DNA from 4 places in the Halomonas bluephagenesis genome. Region 1 is predicted to be linked to each of the others. Evidence: predicted binding sites of a transcription regulator. Region 1 holds the regulator's gene; each other region holds the start of a gene.
The links. The regulator LexA, encoded in region 1, represses DNA repair genes until DNA is damaged. The targets are predictions, from matches to a motif close to TACTGTNTANNTANACAGTA.
Positions count from the first base shown of each region.

Region 2: the regulator LexA is predicted to act here: its motif matches at 1,924-1,943, upstream of REH51_RS12755 (LexA family protein).
Region 3: the regulator LexA is predicted to act here: its motif matches at 1,359-1,378, upstream of REH51_RS14830 (LexA family protein).
Region 4: the regulator LexA is predicted to act here: its motif matches at 1,842-1,861, upstream of recN (DNA repair protein RecN).

Region 1 is NZ_CP133631.1:3,832,682-3,837,704, forward strand. It holds gene REH51_RS17440 (ribonuclease J) at 1-681, opposite strand, end outside; gene purU (formyltetrahydrofolate deformylase) at 958-1,812, shown strand; gene REH51_RS17450 (energy-coupling factor ABC transporter permease) at 1,881-2,552, shown strand; gene lexA (transcriptional repressor LexA) at 2,612-3,289, opposite strand; gene REH51_RS17460 (TetR/AcrR family transcriptional regulator) at 3,640-4,317, shown strand; gene REH51_RS17465 (L,D-transpeptidase) at 4,295-4,822, shown strand; gene nagZ (beta-N-acetylhexosaminidase) at 4,899-5,023, shown strand, end outside.
Region 2 is NZ_CP133631.1:2,834,194-2,839,216, reverse strand. It holds gene REH51_RS12770 (heme ABC transporter permease) at 1-370, opposite strand, end outside; gene ccmB (heme exporter protein CcmB) at 385-1,083, opposite strand; gene ccmA (cytochrome c biogenesis heme-transporting ATPase CcmA) at 1,132-1,752, opposite strand; gene REH51_RS12755 (LexA family protein) at 2,013-2,423, shown strand; gene REH51_RS12750 (IMPACT family protein) at 2,453-3,076, shown strand; gene REH51_RS12745 (sodium ion-translocating decarboxylase subunit beta) at 3,197-4,519, opposite strand; gene oadA (sodium-extruding oxaloacetate decarboxylase subunit alpha) at 4,532-5,023, opposite strand, start outside.
Region 3 is NZ_CP133631.1:3,264,753-3,269,775, reverse strand. It holds gene REH51_RS14840 (patatin-like phospholipase family protein) at 1-101, opposite strand, end outside; gene REH51_RS14835 (alpha/beta fold hydrolase) at 136-1,014, opposite strand; gene REH51_RS14830 (LexA family protein) at 1,414-1,887, shown strand; gene REH51_RS14825 (Y-family DNA polymerase) at 1,884-3,230, shown strand; gene REH51_RS14820 (sodium-dependent transporter) at 3,192-4,655, opposite strand; gene REH51_RS14815 (M20/M25/M40 family metallo-hydrolase) at 4,813-5,023, shown strand, end outside.
Region 4 is NZ_CP133631.1:2,382,444-2,387,466, forward strand. It holds gene fur (ferric iron uptake transcriptional regulator) at 1-12, shown strand, start outside; gene recN (DNA repair protein RecN) at 120-1,793, opposite strand; gene grpE (nucleotide exchange factor GrpE) at 1,996-2,625, shown strand; gene dnaK (molecular chaperone DnaK) at 2,797-4,731, shown strand; gene dnaJ (molecular chaperone DnaJ) at 4,842-5,023, shown strand, end outside.

The sequences.
Region 1 (5,023 bases):
GCGTCGGCCACACTGTTGTGCAGCAAGCCCAATAGCTAACACGCGTGCGAGATTACTGGCAAAACAAGACACAACCACGCGGCCTGTGCACTGTTTTAAGGTGTGGGCGAGTGCTTTAGCAACATCGCCTTCACTACCCGAATGACCAGGCATCGGGGCGTTAGTGGAGTCGCCTACAACTAAATCAATAGGCGCGAGCGCGCGAAATTGAGCAGCGTCAATGGGAGAGCCAATGAGTGGGGTGGGGTCTAGTTTCCAGTCCCCTGTGTGCAGCACGCGATAGTCGCCTGCCTGCATTAGAATGGAGCAGCTTTCAGGAATCGAATGGGTAACCTGAAGGTAGCGTAGCGTGAAGGGGCCAAGCTCCATTGCATCGCCTGGTTCCACGACGTGTATAGCGGCGCTACTAAGCTGATGCTCTGCAAACTTATGGCGTAGCAATCCCGCGGCTAATGGCGTAGCAAAAATAGGGCAGTTCCATCTGGGCCAGAGCCACGCCACGGCTCCAATGTGATCTTCATGGCCGTGGGTAATATAGAGCGCCTTGGGGATAATGTTTAGCGCTGCTAACGTATCTGTATTGGGCACCTGCAGCGGGGAGTTAGGTAGATCCTGGCGAATCATCATGCCGCAGTCGACGGCGATCCACTCATCGTCGTATCCATACAGCGTAAGGTTCATTCCAATTTCACCACACCCACCTAGCGGCAGCAGGCGCAGGGGTGGACGACGGCGGGGACGAAGTTGAACGCGTGGTGGATGCATCAGTAATGAAAAGCCTAAAAAGTAAGACCTTAACTATACGGGAAGGCAGGGGCGGGTAACAATCATCGTGGCATTCGGCTGCGGTGCTTCCTTGATGTGCATAAGGTACACTATTTCGTCTATATACAGCCTTCCTGCCGTTGGTAGGTGCTTGTCGAACGTGCCGTTAAAATATGTCAAGAGTGTTTATTTATGTCTCATTATTACCGTTTGGTGGTTTCTTGCCCTGATCAAGTGGGCATTGTGGCGCGTGTCTCAAGCTTTATTGCTCAACAAGGTGGTTCTATCACTGAAGCAAGCCAGCATTCTGATCTTGAGACTGGCCGGTTCTTCATGCGATACGAAATTTTGGCAGATTCGCTGGGTATGTCGGCGGAGGCCTTACGCAGTGCATTTGAGCCCGTGGCTGAAGCCTTTAATATGCAGTGGTCGCTGGTTGATACTCAAAAGCGCAGGCGTGTGGTGCTGATGGTGTCGCGTGAGTCTCACTGTCTGGTTGATCTGCTTTATCGTTGGCAGGCAGGGGAGCTTGATTGCGATATTGTCGGGGTTATTTCAAATCATGAAGATATGCGGTCACTCACTGAGTGGTATGGCATTCCTTACCATCATGTGCCCGTAGACCCTGATAACAAGCAGGCCGCTTTTGAGCAGGTTCAGGCACAGATTGATAGTGCCCGGGCAGACTGCGTTGTGCTAGCACGTTACATGCAGATTTTGCCGCCTTCTCTCTGCTCGCGTTACGCGGGGCGAGTGATTAACATCCACCACAGTTTCTTACCCTCTTTTGCCGGTGCCAAGCCTTATCATCAAGCTTACCAGCGTGGGGTTAAGCTTATTGGTGCCACCTGTCACTATGTCACCGAGGAACTGGATGCTGGGCCGATTATTGAACAAGATATCCATCGGGTAAGCCACTGCCATACGCCGACGGACCTAGTGCGCTTTGGACGCGATGTTGAAAAAGCGGTATTGGCGCGTGGCCTACGATGGCATTTAGAAGACCGAGTATTAATCCATGGCAATAAGACTGTAGTGTTTAGTTAATCAGGTTTTTTAGTGAATTAAGGTTTATAGCTGACTTGTCGTTAACTGATATGTAGATAGGGGCCTCCATGTCTTTCGCGCAAAGTGTTTTAGCTCCCTGGGCATTGGTCCTGACGTGGTTGGTATCGCTTAGCGTACTTGCGTGGGTGCTATGGCTGGGCCCCCGGCAGGCGCTGGTAGAGGATGTGGCACTTCAGCATCGCTGGTTGGCCACAACGCTTGCCGTAGTGTTGATGTGGCAGCTCCGTGCTCAGGCAGTGGATTGGTTAACTCTGCACTTAGTGTTCACGGTCTTAATGGCGTTGGTATTTAAAGTGCCTCTCGCGTTAATCAGCAATGTGCTGATTAACATAGCGATGTCAGCCATTGGTCGCAATGAATGGGTATTATTAGGCGCTAATGTACTAGTAACCGGCATTGTGCCTGCGGTCATTACTGGGCTGGTATGGCGATTGGTAGACCGGCGACTACCGGATAACTTGATGGTCTTTCTATTTGCATGCGGCTTTTTTGGCGCTGCGCTTGCAACATTGGGAGGTGGGTTATCAGCTGTCTTGCTAATAATCGCGGCGGGTACCGACTCTGAGGCTATATACTTAGCCCAAGAATATGCGCGCTTTTTACCCCTATTAATGCCATCAGAGGCCTTCATTACGGGCATGTTGCTTAGCATTTTGCTGGTGTACCATCCGAGCTGGGTGGCCACGTTCAATGATCATCGCTATATAGACTCTCAGTAACGTTGCATTAGCCGTAGAGGCACCTATCGGTTGCCTCTACGACATTCATGCAGGCTTGCTTACCCCAATGCTTGGCCGTTACCGCCACGTATGACACCGACACCCACCCCTTCGATATCTAACTGCTGCGTACGTAGGTCAATTTCTATAGGCGCAAAGTCGCTGTTTTCGGCAATTAGTGTCACCGTATAGCCCTGTCGTTTAAAGCGCTTTACGGTCACTTCATCTTCGAGTCTAGCTACGACAATCTGGCCGTCACGAACTCGATCTGTGCGATGAACAGCAAGAAGGTCACCCTCCAGTATGCCAACATCCTTCATTGATAAACCTCGCACCCGAAGTAGGTAATCCGCCTTGGGGGTAAAGTACTCAGCGGGTAGTGGGCAATAACGATCAATGTGTTCCGCTGCTAGAATCGGGCTTCCTGCAGCGACTTCCCCAATGACAGGTAAGCCATTCGGTAGGGGCTCCACGTTGGTGGCAGGCGTTGTTGGCGAGACGTCACTTACATCCTGCGGTTCCTGATTAGGCAGTCGGATTCCACGTGAGGTATTGCGAATGATGCGGATAGCACCTTTGCGCTCAAGTGCTCGTAAATGCTCTTCGGCAGCGTTAGGAGAACGAAAGCCCAGCGCTTTGGCGATTTCTGCACGAGTCGGCGGGTAGCCAAATTCACCCATCGTTTTAACAATGAAATCAAAAACATGCTGCTGACGAGCAGTGAGTGGACGCGACATAACAAACTCCAAAAAATTGAACAAAAACAGTGATTATATGTCTGCTTAAACAGTATGTGGTTAAGTATACAGTATGTTGCTCTGTCCAGTACATGCAAGAGCGCTTGCAATGGCAGTCGCTGTGGTAAGTACATCAGAATTAGAGGGAGAGTGATGAATTTGGAAATGCTGCTATCTCAACGGCAAACTCGATAGCGTCATTCGGGATAGCGTCATTCGGTAGGTGTTTGAATATGTGCCCAAGGCGCTTTTTTGCGTTGGACAAAAAGCTAAAGATAAGTGATTGAGCCAAATAACGTTATGGCATAGTATTTAACGATGTTTTAAACACTCGTTTTCTGGAGGGCGCTATGGCGCAATCTGATACGGTAACGCGTATCCTCGATACCGCTGAGGTGCTATTTGCCGAGCGTGGTTTCGCCGAAACGTCGCTGCGCAATATTACCAGTAAAGCGCGGGTCAATTTGGCTGCTGTCAATTACCACTTTGGTTCTAAAAAGGCGCTTATTCAAGCGGTGTTTGCGCGCTATTTAGACCCGTTCTCGCAACGCTTTCATACGGCGCTTGATGAACTTGAAGCGCAGTACAAGGGGGATGTGATTCCCCTTGAAGTACTGTTGGAAACAATGGCAGGTACGGTGCTAGCAGTGCCCGCTGAGCGCAACAGCCTGAAGGTGTTTATGCGTCTCCTAGGGTTGGCGTATAGCCAGGCACAAGGGCATTTGCGACGTTATATCCAACAGCAATACGGTGACGTGTTCACCCGCTTTACTGAGCTGGTGCGCCAAGCAACGCCAGATTTACCTGATGCTGAGCGTTTTTGGCGACTGCATTTCATGCTTGGTACCGTGATTTTTACGCTGTCTGGTTTAGATGCACTGCGGGACATTGCCGCGAAAGACTATAATGAGCAAGTAACGGTAAGGGACTTAGTAAGACGTTTACGTCCGGTGGTGGTTGCCGCCATGAATGCACCGCTGCCGCCTGCTGTTGATGAAGGACATTATGCGAAAGCCTACGCTAGCTGAGCTACCCCCTCAGGATGAAGGGTGGATAGAGATCAATACCAAACGACAGCAGCTATGCTGGTGGCAGGGGCGTACGCTGCAACACACGTGTGCTGTGTCAACCGGTGAGAAAGGCGTAGGGCAGCAGGAGGGAAGTGGTCAAACCCCTCTTGGATGGCACTATATACGCGCATCGATAGGTGGTGGATTACCTGATAATGCAGTGTTTCGGGGGCGTCGGTGGACTGGAGAGGTGTTTACACCGCTACTCGCGGCGGAATTTCCTCACCGTGATTGGATATTAACGCGCATCTTGTGGCTGTGTGGTTTAGAAAAAGGGGTGAACCGAGGCGGGAGTGTCGATACACAGCGTCGTTACATCTATCTTCACGGCACACCAGCTGATCAACCGATGGGCGTTGCTGCTTCACACGGCTGTATCCGGTTGCGAAATAGTGATCTGCTTTATCTTTTTGATCATGCGCGGCCAGGTACACCCGTTTGGCTTCACGATGGTCAAGTCTAGGCAACTTATTTACTGTTTTTTTGACACGCGAGACTGATCAACTAAAATTGACGGCCCTTTTGTTGGATCCATCACAATGACTCAATCTTTAGGCCCGGTCATGCTCGACCTTGAAGGGCCGCGATTAACTAAAGCTGAAAAACATCTTTTGATGGACCCTGCGGTGGGTGGTGTCATTTTATTCGCTAGAAATGTCGAAAA
Region 2 (5,023 bases), 1.0 Mb from region 1:
TCCACCAAGTTCCCCAGGTAGGAACTCCCCATACCGCGCCTGAAAAAAGCGCTACAAAGGTCATAACAGCGCCCAAGGGTGCCATCACTGTAGCTGCCATATCGGCTACTTTGATTTTCCAGACCATGAATACCAAGCCTGAAATCGCCATCGATACAAAAATGGATTGCGCTAAAAAAGCGGCAGGAACGTGGACATAGATAATGCGAAAGCTATTGCCCTGTTGGTAGTCCGCGGGAGCAAATGCCAGCCCCCAGACGGTTCCCACCAGCAGCAAGAGCACCGCCGCTGCCCAGAACCAGGGCTGCAGCTTGGCGCTAATCGAGTAGAACCACTTGGGTGATCTCAGTTTATTTATAAAGGCCCACATGGTGTTTTCGTCCTTTAACCGTTGATGCTGATGCGTAGCGATGCGGCGATAGCCCAGGGTGCTAGCATTAACGAAATCGCTAAAAGTGCGCCTAAAATAGCAAGATGTGCCGCGATACCATCGCCTAAAATGGCGGCTTGTACGGCGCCCGCGCCAAAAATAAGAACCGGAATATAGAGCGGCAACACCAGCAGGGACAGCAATACACCACCTCGAGCCAACCCGACGGTAAGCGCCGCGCCAATCGCACCAATCAAGCTGAGACTTGCGGTTCCCAATGCCAGCGAGATCGCTAAAACCACGTAACTACCAGCAGGAAGTGCCAACATGATACCTAAAATCGGCGCCATTAGTGCCAAAGGTAGTCCTGTCAGCAACCAGTGAACGGCAACTTTAGCAAGGCTAAGAGCCGCCAGCGGCTGAGGGGCTAGCAGTAGCTGCTCCCAACTGCCGTCGTCATAGTCACTCCGGAAAAGACTATCCAGAGAAAGCAGTGCCGCCAGCAACGCCGCCACCCACAACAGCCCAGGCGCTATTTCCGCTAGCAGCTGGGGATCAGGTGAAATACCGATCGGAAAGAGCGTTATCACCAAGGCAAAGAACACCAGTGGGTTAAGCACTTCACCACGACGGCGTAGCAAAAGCGTTAGATCTCGCTTAAAAGTGGCACTAATGGCAACCATGAGCCCACCAGAAGGCGCATGCATCGACATTTCTGGGATGCCGGTCGTGGCGTGTGAGCTTGGCAACGCTGTCTCCTTCTACCCCAGTTGAACGCGCCTAAGCACGGATGATGCGGTTAACTCATGATGTGTCGTCACTAATACACAGCCTCCCGCGTTGGCATGTGCAACAAGCTGCGCTTCTAATGCTGCCACTCCATGGCGGTCAATTGCTGTAAAAGGCTCATCCAGGACCCACAATGCCCGCTGGGTGAGCGTCAACCTAGCAAGGGCCACTCGCCGCTGCTGGCCTGCGGAAAGCTGGCCTGCAGGCACATCTTCAAAGCCGCTAAGCCCTACCTGCGCCAGTGCTTCTTCACGCTGATAATCATCTCCCTTTTCACCGCTAAGCGCTTGGTACCACGCCAGGTTTTCCAGCGGAGAAAGGCCTGCTTTTACGCCAGGGGCATGTCCTAAATAGAGTAGATTGGCGAGAAAATGTTCACGCACCTCGCGCATTGAGTCGCCATTCCAATAAATGTCGCCATGGTAGTCGCTCAATTGGCCTGAGAGAATTTTCAACAACGTGGTTTTGCCGCTCCCGTTAGGGCCTTCGATGCGGACAATTTCGCCACGCTGAATATCAAGGTCTAGCCCCTCAAACAGCCAGCGGTCATCGCGCTCACAGGCTAGCTGTCGGGCTTGCAGGCAGAGGCTCAATGATATCTCCAGGCACGTAGATTTTGCGTCGAACTCTACACGGAAAGCCCCTTTCCCGCCAGTCGCTCTCTGCGGTCTGGGGTCGCAGCACGACCCTACCAATCTTCGCTTAAGAACAATGAATAATGCACAACACTAGCACTGTATGCAAAAACAGGCCTATACTACGAACACTGTATGAAAAAACACTACCGATTATAAACACAGCAATCTGCTCAATTACACGCCTAGGGAGCGGGCGCTGCATTGGAGAAAACAGCATGACGATGACAATGCCAACACCCTTGAACGTAACTCAACAAGCGCCGCTTCAAGCACCGCCTCAAACGACACCGAATACCGGTCGCCCTGTTTATTCGGCACCTCGTGTAACGCGGCGCAACACCTATGCGCTTCGCGTGCGCGGCAACAGAATGCGCGAATGCAATCTATTTGATGGCGATGTCATTATTATTCGCCGTTATCAGCAAGGTAGCCATCAAGAAACCGCTATCGCGACGATTAATCAGCGAGAGGTTGCGCTAAAACAACTTTCTATTAGCCGGCTTGGCGTTCACTTATGGCCTGAAGATACAGCGATGCCTGCTGTTTTCCTGCATAATTGTGATATTCAGGTGCTGGGAATGGTCATGGGCGTAGAACATGGCGCCAGTAACACTCGGCACCATTAATTCGCCGCTCATCCGTTAGGGAGTATCGATTGCGTTACCGAGTCCCAGACTTAGCACCCGCCGCATGGCATACCGCTGAAATTGAGGTTGAAAAAAGTCGCTTCCTCACTTGGATATGTCATGCACCCAACACTGCGGACTACCATGCATTGCTGCAGGCAGCTAAGAGCGCTCACCCCAATGCAAGCCATCACTGCACTGCCTTTATTGCAGGCCCTCCCGGAGAGCAAACGCACATAGGTTTCTCTGATGATGGCGAACCCGGTGGCACCGCAGGTAGGCCCATGTATCAAGCCTTGCTCGGTAGTCAGATGGGGGAAATAGGCTGCGTGGTGATTCGCTACTTTGGCGGCACCAAGCTGGGCACTGGCGGACTTGCCCGGGCTTACGCCCAGTCAGTTAACGCTGGGATTGAAACATTACCCACGCGAGAAGTCGTCGAACGAGATAATTACCTGCTTCGCGTTAACTTTGCCCATGAGGCAGTAGCGCGTGCCTGGTGTGACGAGCAGAAAATCCCCGTCCAACAAGCCGATTATGATGGCGGTGGCGTATGCCTCACGATTGGCTGGCCAAGGGATGACACCCTAAACCTCACCACGCTTGAAAACCGGCTAAAAACTGCCCTCGATATTCAAAAAGTGGCACCGTAATAAAGTCATCAATATACCCTACAAAAAAACGCGACTTACGCGAGCAATTGCTCGGTAAGCCGCGTTTTAGACGCTAACCATTACATAGCGATAGCTGCGCAATAGCACTACTAGCGTGTATTAGCCTAAATATTTAATCATCACACCCGCCGCGACAGCAGAACCAATAACCCCTGCCACATTGGGGCCCATGGCATGCATCAGCAGGAAGTTATGCGGGTTCGACTCCAAGCCAACCTTATTAGCCACTCGCGCGGCCATCGGCACCGCCGAAACACCAGCAGCACCAATCAGCGGGTTAATCGGCATTTTGCTGACTAGGTTCATCAGCTTGGCCATCAATACGCCTGCAGCCGTGCCAATACCGAACGCCACAATACCCAGGCCTAAGATGCCCAGCGTCTCAAACGTCAGAAAGCTTTCTGCCATCAGCTTTGAGCCTACCGATAGCCCTAGGATAATCGTCACGATATTGATCAGCGCGTTTTGCGCAGTATCCGATAAGCGCTCAACCACACCACACTCACGCATCAAATTACCAAAGCAGAACATCCCTAACAGAGGCGCTGCATCAGGCAAGAAAAGTGCGACCAGAATCAACAACACTAGCGGGAAAACAACCTTTTCCAGCTTGGATACCGGCCGCAGCTGCGTCATCTTAATTTGACGCTCTTTTTGAGTGGTCAGCAGGCGCATGATCGGCGGCTGAATCAGTGGTACAAGCGCCATGTAGGCGTACGCCGCCACTGCAATAGCGCCAAGCAATTCAGGGGCTAACACGCTCGATACGTAAATAGACGTCGGGCCGTCAGCACCACCGATAATACCAATTGCCGCAGCCTGATTAAGGGAAAAGTCCATCACCCCTATCGACGACAGTGCAACAGCACCAAACAGCGTGGCAAAAATACCAAACTGAGCAGCCGCCCCTAAAAAGAGCGTGCGCGGGTTAGCCAATAATGGGCCGAAGTCGGTCATTGCCCCCACGCCCATAAAGATAATCAGCGGGGCAATGCCGGAGGCAATCGCTACGTTATAGAAGCTATAAAGCATGCCATCGCCATAACCAACGTTCATGGCGATATCCTTCGCTGCGCGCAACTGATCTGGGGCAGCAGCATCGTGGGCAATCGCTTTTAGCGACTCCCGCCAGGCTTCCACACCGCTTAATGGATCAAGGGTGGCGCCCAGTACGGAGGCTATCTGTTGAAGTACCGCGGGTTTTGCTACTTCAATCGCCTGATCAAGCGCTGAAATTGCCAAGCCCGCCTCAGGAATATTGGCAAGAATACCGCCAAACCCAATCGGCACCAGCAGCAGCGGCTCAAACTTCTTGTAGATGGCAAGGTAAAGCAGCCCCAGCCCTACCAAAATCATGACCGCCTGACCAAGTTCGAGGTTATAAAGCCCCGAGCCTTCCCATAAGGTGATTAACTTATCCATTCCCGAATGCCCTTAAAGCTCGATCAGCGAATCGCCGACGGTGACGCTGTCACCCTCGCTGACGTTAACTTTCGATACGGTACCGGCACTGCTGGCGCGCACTTCGGTTTCCATTTTCATGGCTTTCAAAATTATCACCACATCGCCTTCCGCTACTTGGTCGCCTGGGCGCACATTGACCTTGAAGATATTGCCCGCCAGTGGCGCATCAATACTGTCGCCGCTGCTTTCGACCTCGGCGCTGGGCGCTGGCTCTTTTGAGGCACCCGCGGCCTGCTCTTTCACCTCACCGATGTCGCCTCCTTCTGAGACTTCCACCACAAACGCTTTTCCGTTGAGTTTAACGGTGTAGGTTTCCGGGCCACTCGAGACCACAGGCGCTTTACTTTCGGCTTTTGCCGGTACATTAGCGCTTTTCGTCTCAGCCGCTTGGGGGACGGGCTCAAAGGCATCCGGGTTGTCACGGTTTTTCAGGAATTTCAGACCAATTTGCGGGAACAGCGC
Region 3 (5,023 bases), 570 kb from region 1:
TAGCCTCTGGCACCACCGCTGCCCAACACCAGCGCGACTTTATTACCTTTTAAGCTGCTGCTTGCCACGGGCTTTTCCGTAGCATGCGGTACTTTCTTCATCGTTATCGTCCTAACGCTGGTTATCAGATACCCGCTACGCCTGCTGACTGATTATGCCGGCCACGCGATGAACGGACTGGGGTTCAAGATGCAAATGATGGCCACCCGCTAGCACATGACGCGTTAGCTGGGGCACCGTTTGGCGCGCTTTTTCTGCCCAGTCCCGCGCACCTAGAATCCCCCGCTCCCCTTCTATCAATAGCACCGGGGCTTGAATCTCCGCCAGTAATGCCAACACTTGTTGAGGCGCAAAGCGCACCAGTGAAGGCTTTAACAAACGGCTATCGGTGCGCATTTGCACATGTCCATCAGCAGTGGCTTGGGTGTTACGTTCGACAAGAGGCGTTGCAGTGATGCTATCCAGCGGCGTGACACCGCCTGCTACCCGCGCGGCTACCGCACTTTCAACATCCGGGTAGCGAGGTGGGCGGGAAAGCGGCCGCCGGTGCGCGATAAGACCTTTTCGCAACTGATTGGCGGTTTCTTCAAACGGCGTGTTAAGCGCCCCTAAACCGTCTAATAAAATCAGTTTTTCTACTCGTTCTGGCAGGGCCGACGCCACCAGACAGGCCACTGCCGCCCCCATAGAGTGAGCGAGTAACGTTGCCTTTTCGATTCCTAATGATTCCATGGTATCCAGCACGTCATGGGTATAGTCCCATAGCGCGTAGTCGCTTCCCGCAGGCGCATGGGCCGAATGCCCGTGACCGCGAAAGTCGATCGCAACAATGCGAATATCCAGAGCTTTCACTAACAACGGCGCTAGCCGGGTAAAGCTTGCCGCGTTGTCCAGCCAGCCATGTAGTGCCACCCAAGTAGGCGCTGTGCTACGCCCCCAGCTAAGCGCCGCCAGCCGCCCCTTCGCAAGGGAAAGCGACTGCGCCGCGGTACCGACGTGGGTCGATTCGTTCATAAACAGGGTCTCTTTAAAGCCGGATAACCGAGCAATGCCATATTCGTCAGATGACGCTCTACAGCGTAAACGTTACCATGCTAAGCGCAGCGCATCTGCCGCTTTTATGCGGATATCGTTCGCTCGCTACTACTGTCTCGTATTGCTCTTAACGATGATAACCAACAGGAAAATGGCTATGAAACCACGTCGTGATACCCGTGCTCGCAATCTTGTGTTCTTTATTACCGTAATAAGCGCTTTGGTGGTGGGCCTATGGCTTGCCCGCTGAGCCAGTAACGGGCCATCCCCACAACTGGACAGCACTTGCAATTTTTCCCTCATGAATAAATACTGCCCATAAATACTGTTTATAAGAACAGTATATAAGCACACTATTTATTCATGAGGATGCCGACGATGTCGTCTCAACCCGCCTCTCTAAAAACAGCCACATTTGCAACAACCACGCTTGCAACAGCCTTGCCGTTAACCTCTCAACCACTGCCCTTTCCAACGCTATACGGCCGAGCTGGATTTAGCGGCTTCCCTTCGCCTGCCCAAGATTACGAGCCACGTACGCTCGATCTTAACGAACGGCTGATTAAAAACCCTACCCAAACGTTCTACCTCACCGCCGCGGGCGACAGCATGGAAGGCTGGGGGATATTCGAGGGCGATTTGTTGGTGGTAGATCGCAGCATACCGCCCCGTTTAGGGCACATACTGGTCGCCATGTTTGAAGAGGAAGTGCTGATAAAGCGCTATGCACTCTATAAAGGCACGCCACATCTTTGTTCGGCACATCCTCACTACCCACCGCTGCCGCTAGAAGAGACGAATTGCCAGCTATGGGGCGTGGTGCGCGCCGTGGTGCATGAGTATTTGCCATGATTGGCCTGGTCGATGCCAACAACTTCTATGTGTCATGCGAGCGTGTTTTTAACCCCACACTTGAAAGCAAGCCCGTTGGCGTCATGTCGAATAACGATGGCTGCGTGATTGCTCGTTCGGCTGAAATGAAAGCAATGGAAATCCCCATGGGCACCCCCTCATTTCAACTAGAAGGTCTGCGCCGGCGGGGAGAGATCCACTTGTTGTCATCTAATTACGAGCTGTATGGCGACATGTCTGCACGGCTCGCCCAGCTACTTCGGGATGCCTGCCCAGACGTCGCGCCTTATTCCATTGATGAAATGTTTATCTACCTGGATGGCTTCAGCGACGCTCAATGCCAAACGCTCGGGGAAGTCGTGCGCCGCCGTATTCGCCGCTATTTAGGGTTACCCGTGTGTGTAGGGCTTGCGCCCACCCATACGCTAGCCAAGCTCGCTAACCATGTCGCTAAAAAGCAGGTTCACTACCAGGGCGTCTGCCTGCTCGCTGCCAACAGCCCGACCACAGCGGCGCTGCTTAAACAGCTGCCGGTGAATGACGTATGGGGCATCGGCAGACGCATAGCAGAACGGCTTGCGGTGAGCGGTATTCGCACAGCGTGGCAGTTGCGGGAGTGCGACCCAAAGCAGCTGCGCAAACGATTTTCCGTGGTTCTCGCACGTACAGCACTAGAGCTACGTGGCACCTCCTGCTTAGAAATGAATGCGCTAGAACAGCCACGTCAGCGCATCATGACGTCACGCTCTTTTGGTCAAGCAACCGGCGTAAAAGCGGAACTGCACGCGGCGCTGCGCCGTCATGCCCAGCGTAGTGCCGAAAAACTGCGCCAGCAGAAAAGCCTTACTCGCGCCGTACTGCTGTTTTTAACTACCAACCGTCACCGTAAAGACCAGCCTCAGTTTTCGCCTAGCGCAATGATTCCCCTAGCCTCGCCAAGCGACGATACTCGTATCATTTTAGAGGCCATACGCGAAGGACTTGAGCAGATGTATCGGCCAGGATTCCAGTTTATGAAAGCCGGCGTCATGCTATTGGATTTAGTGGATGCGCAGCAGTATCAGCTTTCGCTGCTGCAGCCATCCACCAAAACACATCCACACTTGATGAACACCGTTGACGCCATCAATCAGCGCATGGGGCAAGGCACGATTCGCTTTGGAATGACGGAGGCAGAGGCACCGTGGCAGTTGCGCTGTGCGCACCGTTCTAACCGTTACACCACCTGTTGGGACGAACTCATGGAGGCAGGCACCCACCCTGGCGCCATTGCGGCCGCCAGGATGAAGCGTGAACAACAGCAGTTAGCGCGAGCGCAGCGCTTGGCGCAGCCGCGGGCTTAACGTCTCCCCGACCAGCGCAAAAATCACCAGAATCGCCAGTAGCACCGGCCAGTGAACAGCAAACGACACTGGATAGAGGCCCAGCGCGTCCACAAAGATGACTAGAATGCCCAACGGGCTGACGTAGCGCACCATAGTCAGCCATAGTGCATAAGGCAACGGCGCGAGACCTAGCTCGTCGCGGAATGTCTCGCTTTTCAGCACAAACCCTGCCAGCAGTACCATGCCCAAGCCACCCAGCGGCATCATCCAGCGCGAGGTTAAATAATCCAGCCAGTCAAAGAAGTTTTTACCCGCCAGTGTCCAATCAGCGCCCAGGTTAAACGACAGCATTGCCAGCGTGCTGATCAGCCATAGTACGATGCCCGTCGCCCAAGAGGCAGATTTACGGGTCATGCCTTTGTTATCGCACAACCACGACACGGTGGCCTCAACCATAGAAATAGACGAGGTCAACGCCGCCATAGAGAGCATCAAGAAAAACAGAATGCCAAATAGTGTGCCCATTGGCATCGCCTGGAAGGCCAGCGGCAAGCTCATAAAGATAAGCCCCGGCCCTTCACCAGGATTCATGCCGTTAGCAAAAATGACTGGGAAGATCGCCAACCCCGCCATTAGTGCAACTACGGTATCAGCAATGGCCACGCTCACCGTGGTGCGGCCAATCGAGGCACCTTTGGGCAGATAACTGCCGTAGGTAAGAATCGCCCCCGATGCCAACGACAGCGTGAAAAAGGCGTGGCCCAGCGCCGCCAGCATGCCTTCACTAGAGAGACTTCCCGCATTGAACGAGAACAAAAAACGCACTGCCTCGCCAAACCCACCAGAAAACACCCCGAAGATAATCAGCAGAACGAGCATGAGCACCAGCCCAGGCATCATCCAACTGACGTTTTTCTCAATGCCTTCCTGAACACCTTTGCCCACAATCACCATGGTGAGTAGCGTCACTAAGGTGCTCCAACCTCCCAAGGTAAACGGGTTCGCATTATTAGCCCCAAATACCGCCGCCATGTCATCAACACTACTACCCGCTAGGCCGCCGGTGAGCATTTTCCATAAATAGGAGAACGACCAACCCGCTACCACGACATAAAACGACAGAATCATAAAGCCGCAAAGCATCGCCATCCAACCAATCAGCGACCAGGCAGAAGAGCGACCAGACTCATTGACAACGCGCCGTATCGCATCAATTGGACTACCGCGACCACGGCGACCAAAGGCAATCTCAGTCATCATCACCGGTACGCCGACGGCTAAAATGCACGCCAGATAGACCAGCACAAAGGCCCCGCCGCCATACTCCCCGGTGATATAGGGGAATTTCCAAATATTGCCAAGCCCCACCGCCGAACCGGTGGCTGCCAACATAAAGCCCCAGCGGCCCAGCCACTGAATGCGAGGTTGCCCAGAAGACGCCATGACCTTCCACCTTGTTAGAAAAAAGCGCCTATCCTAGAGGATTTTATAAACAAAGCCCAAAATTCTTGTCTCACTAGTCGACCCAGCCATGCGCATCTGAATCAAGAATCTGGCAGACTAGTTAGCGACAAACACCACCCAACAGAGAGTGCTTAACATGAGCAACAGCGCCAAACCCTGGACGCAGCCAATGCCCGACGCGCAATTCAATATAATGCGCGACATTCTTGCCGCCCCCAGCCCTGTGGGTCTGGAAGGCGCCATGACTTACGGCGTGCTGAAGCCTTACTTTGAAAGCTTCGCGCCAAGCGGCTGGCATCTGCATCAATTTAAAGGCAATGCTGGTGTGGTGCTGGATACCCATCCTG
Region 4 (5,023 bases), 1.5 Mb from region 1:
AACAAAAAATAGTCGCGCTAAATAAAACGTCCCCAGGGTGCGAGTGATGATTCATTCGCGCCCTGGGGGCGTTTTTTATGGTTTTGGTGTTTGCTAACGTTTGGCGATTGAAAAAGTGCTTAGTGCGGAGGTCGCTGGCTAGCGTGAAGCATTTCTCTGGCGTGGGCGAGTGTTTGATCAGACAGGGTTACACCGCCTAGCATGCGGGCGAGTTCACTAATCCGACCGTGCTCATCCAGCAGCGCCATATGAGTCAGCGTGCTATCCCGTTTGGCGCGTTTTTCAATATGCAGGTGCTGATGCGCCTGTGCAGCCACCTGGGGCAGGTGGGTGACGGTCATTACTTGACCGTTTTCGCCGAGCTTACGTAGCAATTGACCAACAATTTCGGCCGTCGCTCCCGAGATACCCACGTCCACTTCATCGAAGACTAGGCTGGGAATAGTGGAGTGGGAGGCGGCCACCACCTGAATGGCAAGACTGATGCGCGATAACTCACCGCCCGACGCCACTTTGGTTAACGGCCTGGCGGGCTGACCTGGGTTCGCGCTAATCAGGAAGTGGACGTGGTCCAGGCCTTCCGGTGTAGGCGTTTCACGCGGAGTAACGTCGACTTCAAAGCGTGCTTTACCCATGGCCAGGAAACCCAGCTGTTGTTGCACTTCTTTGCCTAAGCGAACGGCAGCCTTTTGTCGCGCTTCGCTTAGTTGTTTGGCATCACTGCGATAGCGCTCGCGGTATTCGGCGACTTGGTTGCTTAGCGACTCCAAGTCGTCGTCGCTGGCCTCTAGAAGTTCGACTTCCTGGCTGAGCTGGGCATGCAGTGCGCAAATCTCTTCTGGAGCAACGTGGTGTTTGCGGGCAATACGATGGACGTCGCCCAAACGTTCCTCTACCCAGGCCAAGCGCTCTGGATCAAGCTCGGTAGTGCTGGCGAGACGACTAAGTTCGCTGGAGGCTTCCTCCACTTGAATGCGCGCATCGCTGAGCATGGCCAAAGTATTGGCCAGTGTGCCTTTGTCACTACCGGGTAGGGCGCTTAAATGAGTATAAGCTTGGTTCAGTAACAAAAGGGCGCCGCCCTCATCGCTAGCGCAGCAGTCGGCTGCAAACTGGGTTTCACGCAGTGTCTCTTCCGCATGGGCCAGAGTGTGCTGCTCTTCTTCTAGCGTTTGCAGCTCTCCCTCTGCTAATCCCAGTTGATCTAGCTCCTCTACTTGATAGCGCAACAGCTGGCGTTTTGCCTCAACTTCGCTACCTTCTTCGCTGAGCTTTTTTAATCGCCGACGGGCGCTGCGCCACTCGCGGAACGTTTCAGCCAATTGCTGGCTGCGCTCGCGTAGCCCGGCATAATCATCTAGCAAGGCAAGGTGAGTTTCTTCACGCATTAGTGCCTGATGAGCATGCTGGCCGTGGATTTGAATCAGCTGTTCGCCCAGCGATTTTAGGTCAGCGATGGTGGCAGGGGGGCCATTGATCCATGCTTTAGAGCGACCGCTGGCTGTGACCACACGACGCAGCAAGCACTCTTCAGCAGGCAGCTCACGAGCAGTCAACCACTCAGTGGCAGCGGGCAGGTGTTGAATATCAAAACGAGCGGAAAGGTCGGTGCGTTCACGTCCGTGACGTACACTGCCGGCGTCGGCACGCTCACCTAAACATAGGCCAAGAGCACCGAGTAGAATCGATTTGCCTGCCCCAGTTTCCCCGGTGATCGCCGTCATACCGCGGGTTAGGTCGAGTTCAAGGCGGTCGACAATAGCGTAATCTTGGATTGCTAGCTGCGTAAGCATTAAGGCCTCCTGAGGCAGTGCGGCACAGAAGCTGGATACTTATCCAATAATTGTTGTTTTATACAGTAGTCTATAACTCACTTCAATGCCCCTCTTGAGATGGCTTTTATGGCCCCCATATAGCGTTCATACGTGGTTAATACTCGTTACTTAACCGAGGTGGCCGTCAATGCCACCGCTGCATATTTTTCAGGAGCTAGGCATGGCAAAAGAACCGCAAACCCCATTAGAAGATGAGCTGGCCCGCCAAGAGCAAGAGGCAGAAGTCACCGAGCAAGCGGCTGAAGAGCGCCTGGTCGAGGGCGAACTGGAAGGGTTAATCGAGGAAGATGCCGCGCTAGAAGGCGAAGTGGGAAACCCAGAAGCCGATATGCTGGCCGCTCAGGTGGAGGAGCTTGAGCAGAGCTTGGCGGAAGCTAAAGACCAAGCGCTACGTGCCGCTGCTGAAGCTCAAAACGTGCGTCGCCGGGCTGAGCAAGAAGCTGAAAAAGCGCGCAAATTTGCTTTAGAAAAATTTGTTAAAGAGCTATTGCCCGTTGTTGATAGTCTGGAAAAAGCCTTAGAGAGCATGGAAGACGGAGCCTCTGACGTACATCGTGAGGGCGTTTCCATGACCCTCAAAATGCAGTTAGGCGTATTGAATAAATTTGGCGTGGAAAGCGTTGAACCTCAGGGTGAACCCTTCGACCCGCAGGTTCACGAAGCGATGGCGATGGTGCCGAATCCCGAGCTTGAACCCAATACCGTCATGGAAGTGATGCAGAAGGGTTATTTGCTTAACGGACGCCTTGTTCGCCCGGCGATGGTGGTGGTCAGCCAAAAAGCCAATTAAGCACTGGCTGACGCAAAGCAAAAAAAAGCCCCTTGAAATGCTGCAAGCGGCCCCCAAATAAAGGGCAACCCGCGGGAAAACCCGCAGACGCTTTAAGTTTCAAAAAAGCAGATTTTTTGACATCAGCTTTCAAACATCAGTTTTGTAACAACCGAATTCGAGGTTTTTGCTATGGGACGCATTATTGGTATCGATCTGGGCACCACCAACTCTTGTGTGGCAGTGCTCGATGGTGACAGCGCTAAAGTCATTGAAAATGCCGAAGGTGGTCGTACTACGCCTTCCATTATTGCTTACACCGACGATGGTGAGACGCTGGTAGGTCAGGCGGCAAAACGTCAGGCTGTCACCAACCCTGAGAACACCCTTTACGCGATCAAGCGCCTGATTGGCCGTCGCTTCAAAGATGATGTCGTACAAAAAGACATCAAAATGGTGCCTTACAAAATCACTGAAGCAGACAACGGTGATGCTTGGGTTGAAGTAAAAGGCAAGAAAATGGCGCCGCCGCAGGTAAGCGCGGAAGTGCTGAAGAAAATGAAGAAAACCGCCGAAGACTATCTCGGTGAAGCGGTCACAGAAGCCGTCATCACCGTACCGGCTTATTTTAATGACAGCCAGCGCCAAGCCACTAAAGATGCGGGCCGTATCGCCGGTCTAGATGTTAAACGCATCATTAACGAGCCAACCGCAGCAGCATTGGCCTACGGTATGGACAAATCCCGTGGTGATAAAACCATCGCGGTATACGACCTGGGTGGCGGTACTTTCGATATTTCTATTATCGAAGTGGCAGACGTTGACGGCGAAACCCAGTTTGAAGTGTTGGCCACCAATGGTGACACCTTCCTGGGCGGCGAAGACTTCGACTTAGCGCTGATCAACTACCTAGTTGACCAGTTTAAAGCGGATAGCGGTATGGATCTGTCTGGCGACAACCTCGCTATGCAGCGCCTGAAAGAAGCGGCCGAGAAAGCCAAAATTGAGCTTTCCAGTGCCCAGCAGACAGACGTTAATCTGCCGTACATCACCGCTGACAACACTGGCCCGAAACACCTTAATGTGAAGGTGACGCGTGCCAAGCTGGAATCGCTGGTTGAAGATCTGGTACAGCGTTCGCTCGACCCGTGCAAAATGGCGCTGAAAGATGCTGGCTTTTCTGCGTCTGAAATCGACGAAGTGATTCTGGTCGGTGGTCAGACACGCATGCCGATGGTGCAGAAGAAAGCAGCTGATTTCTTTGGCAAAGAAGCACGTAAAGATGTAAACCCAGATGAAGCGGTTGCTGTTGGTGCGGCGATTCAGGGCGGTGTTCTTGGTGGCGACGTTAAAGACGTCCTACTGCTAGACGTGACGCCGCTGACCCTGGGTATTGAAACTCTGGGTGGCGTAATGACGCCGCTGATCGACAAAAACACCACCATCCCCACGAAGAAGACGCAAACCTTCTCCACGGCGGATGACAACCAAACGGCAGTGACGATTCACGTCGTTCAGGGTGAGCGTAAGCAAGTTGCGCAGAATAAATCGCTGGGTCGTTTTGACCTTGCAGATATTCCGACAGCGCCGCGCGGTGTGCCGCAAATTGAAGTGGCCTTCGATCTGGATGCTAACGGCATTCTGAACGTATCGGCCAAAGATAAGGCAACCGGTAAAGAGCAGTCTATCGTCATTAAAGCGTCCAGCGGTCTCACGGATGAAGAGATCGAGCAAATGGTTCGCGATGCGGAAGCTCACGCCGACGAAGACAAAAAGTTCGAAGCGCTTGTGCAACTGCGTAACCAAGCAGATGGCATGATTCACGCTACTCGCAAAACCGTGCAGGAAGCGGGCGATAAAGCGACCGATGACGAGAAACAAGCCATCGAGACTGCGATCAGCGAGCTGGAAGAAGCGGTGAAGACTGACGAGCAGGATAACATCCAGCAGAAACTGGACGCGCTGACCGAAGTGTCTGGCCAGTTAGCGCAGAAAATGTACGCCGAGCAGGCAGAAGCTGCTCAGCAGGCGGATGGCGAAAGTGCTGAAAATGCTAGCACCAAGCCAGAGGATGACGTGGTTGACGCTGAGTACGAAGAAGTCAACGACGACAAGAAGAAGCAGTAAATCACCTCTATCTGCTAAGGAATGCGGTGACGCGGGAGACAACTCCCGCGTTGCTGTTTCCGCAGCAGACGCCTAATTAAGTGCGTAGCTAACCAGGAGGCGTAGGACCCATGTCCAAACGCGATTATTACGAAGTCCTGGGTGTCGAAAAAGGGGCCGATCAGAAAGAGATCAAAAAGGCCTCCCGCCGCTTGGCGCAAAAATTCCACCCTGATCGAAACCCGGACGATAACACTGCAGCGGAAAAATTCCGTGAGGTGTCAGAAGCGTACGAAGTCTTAAGCGATGGCGA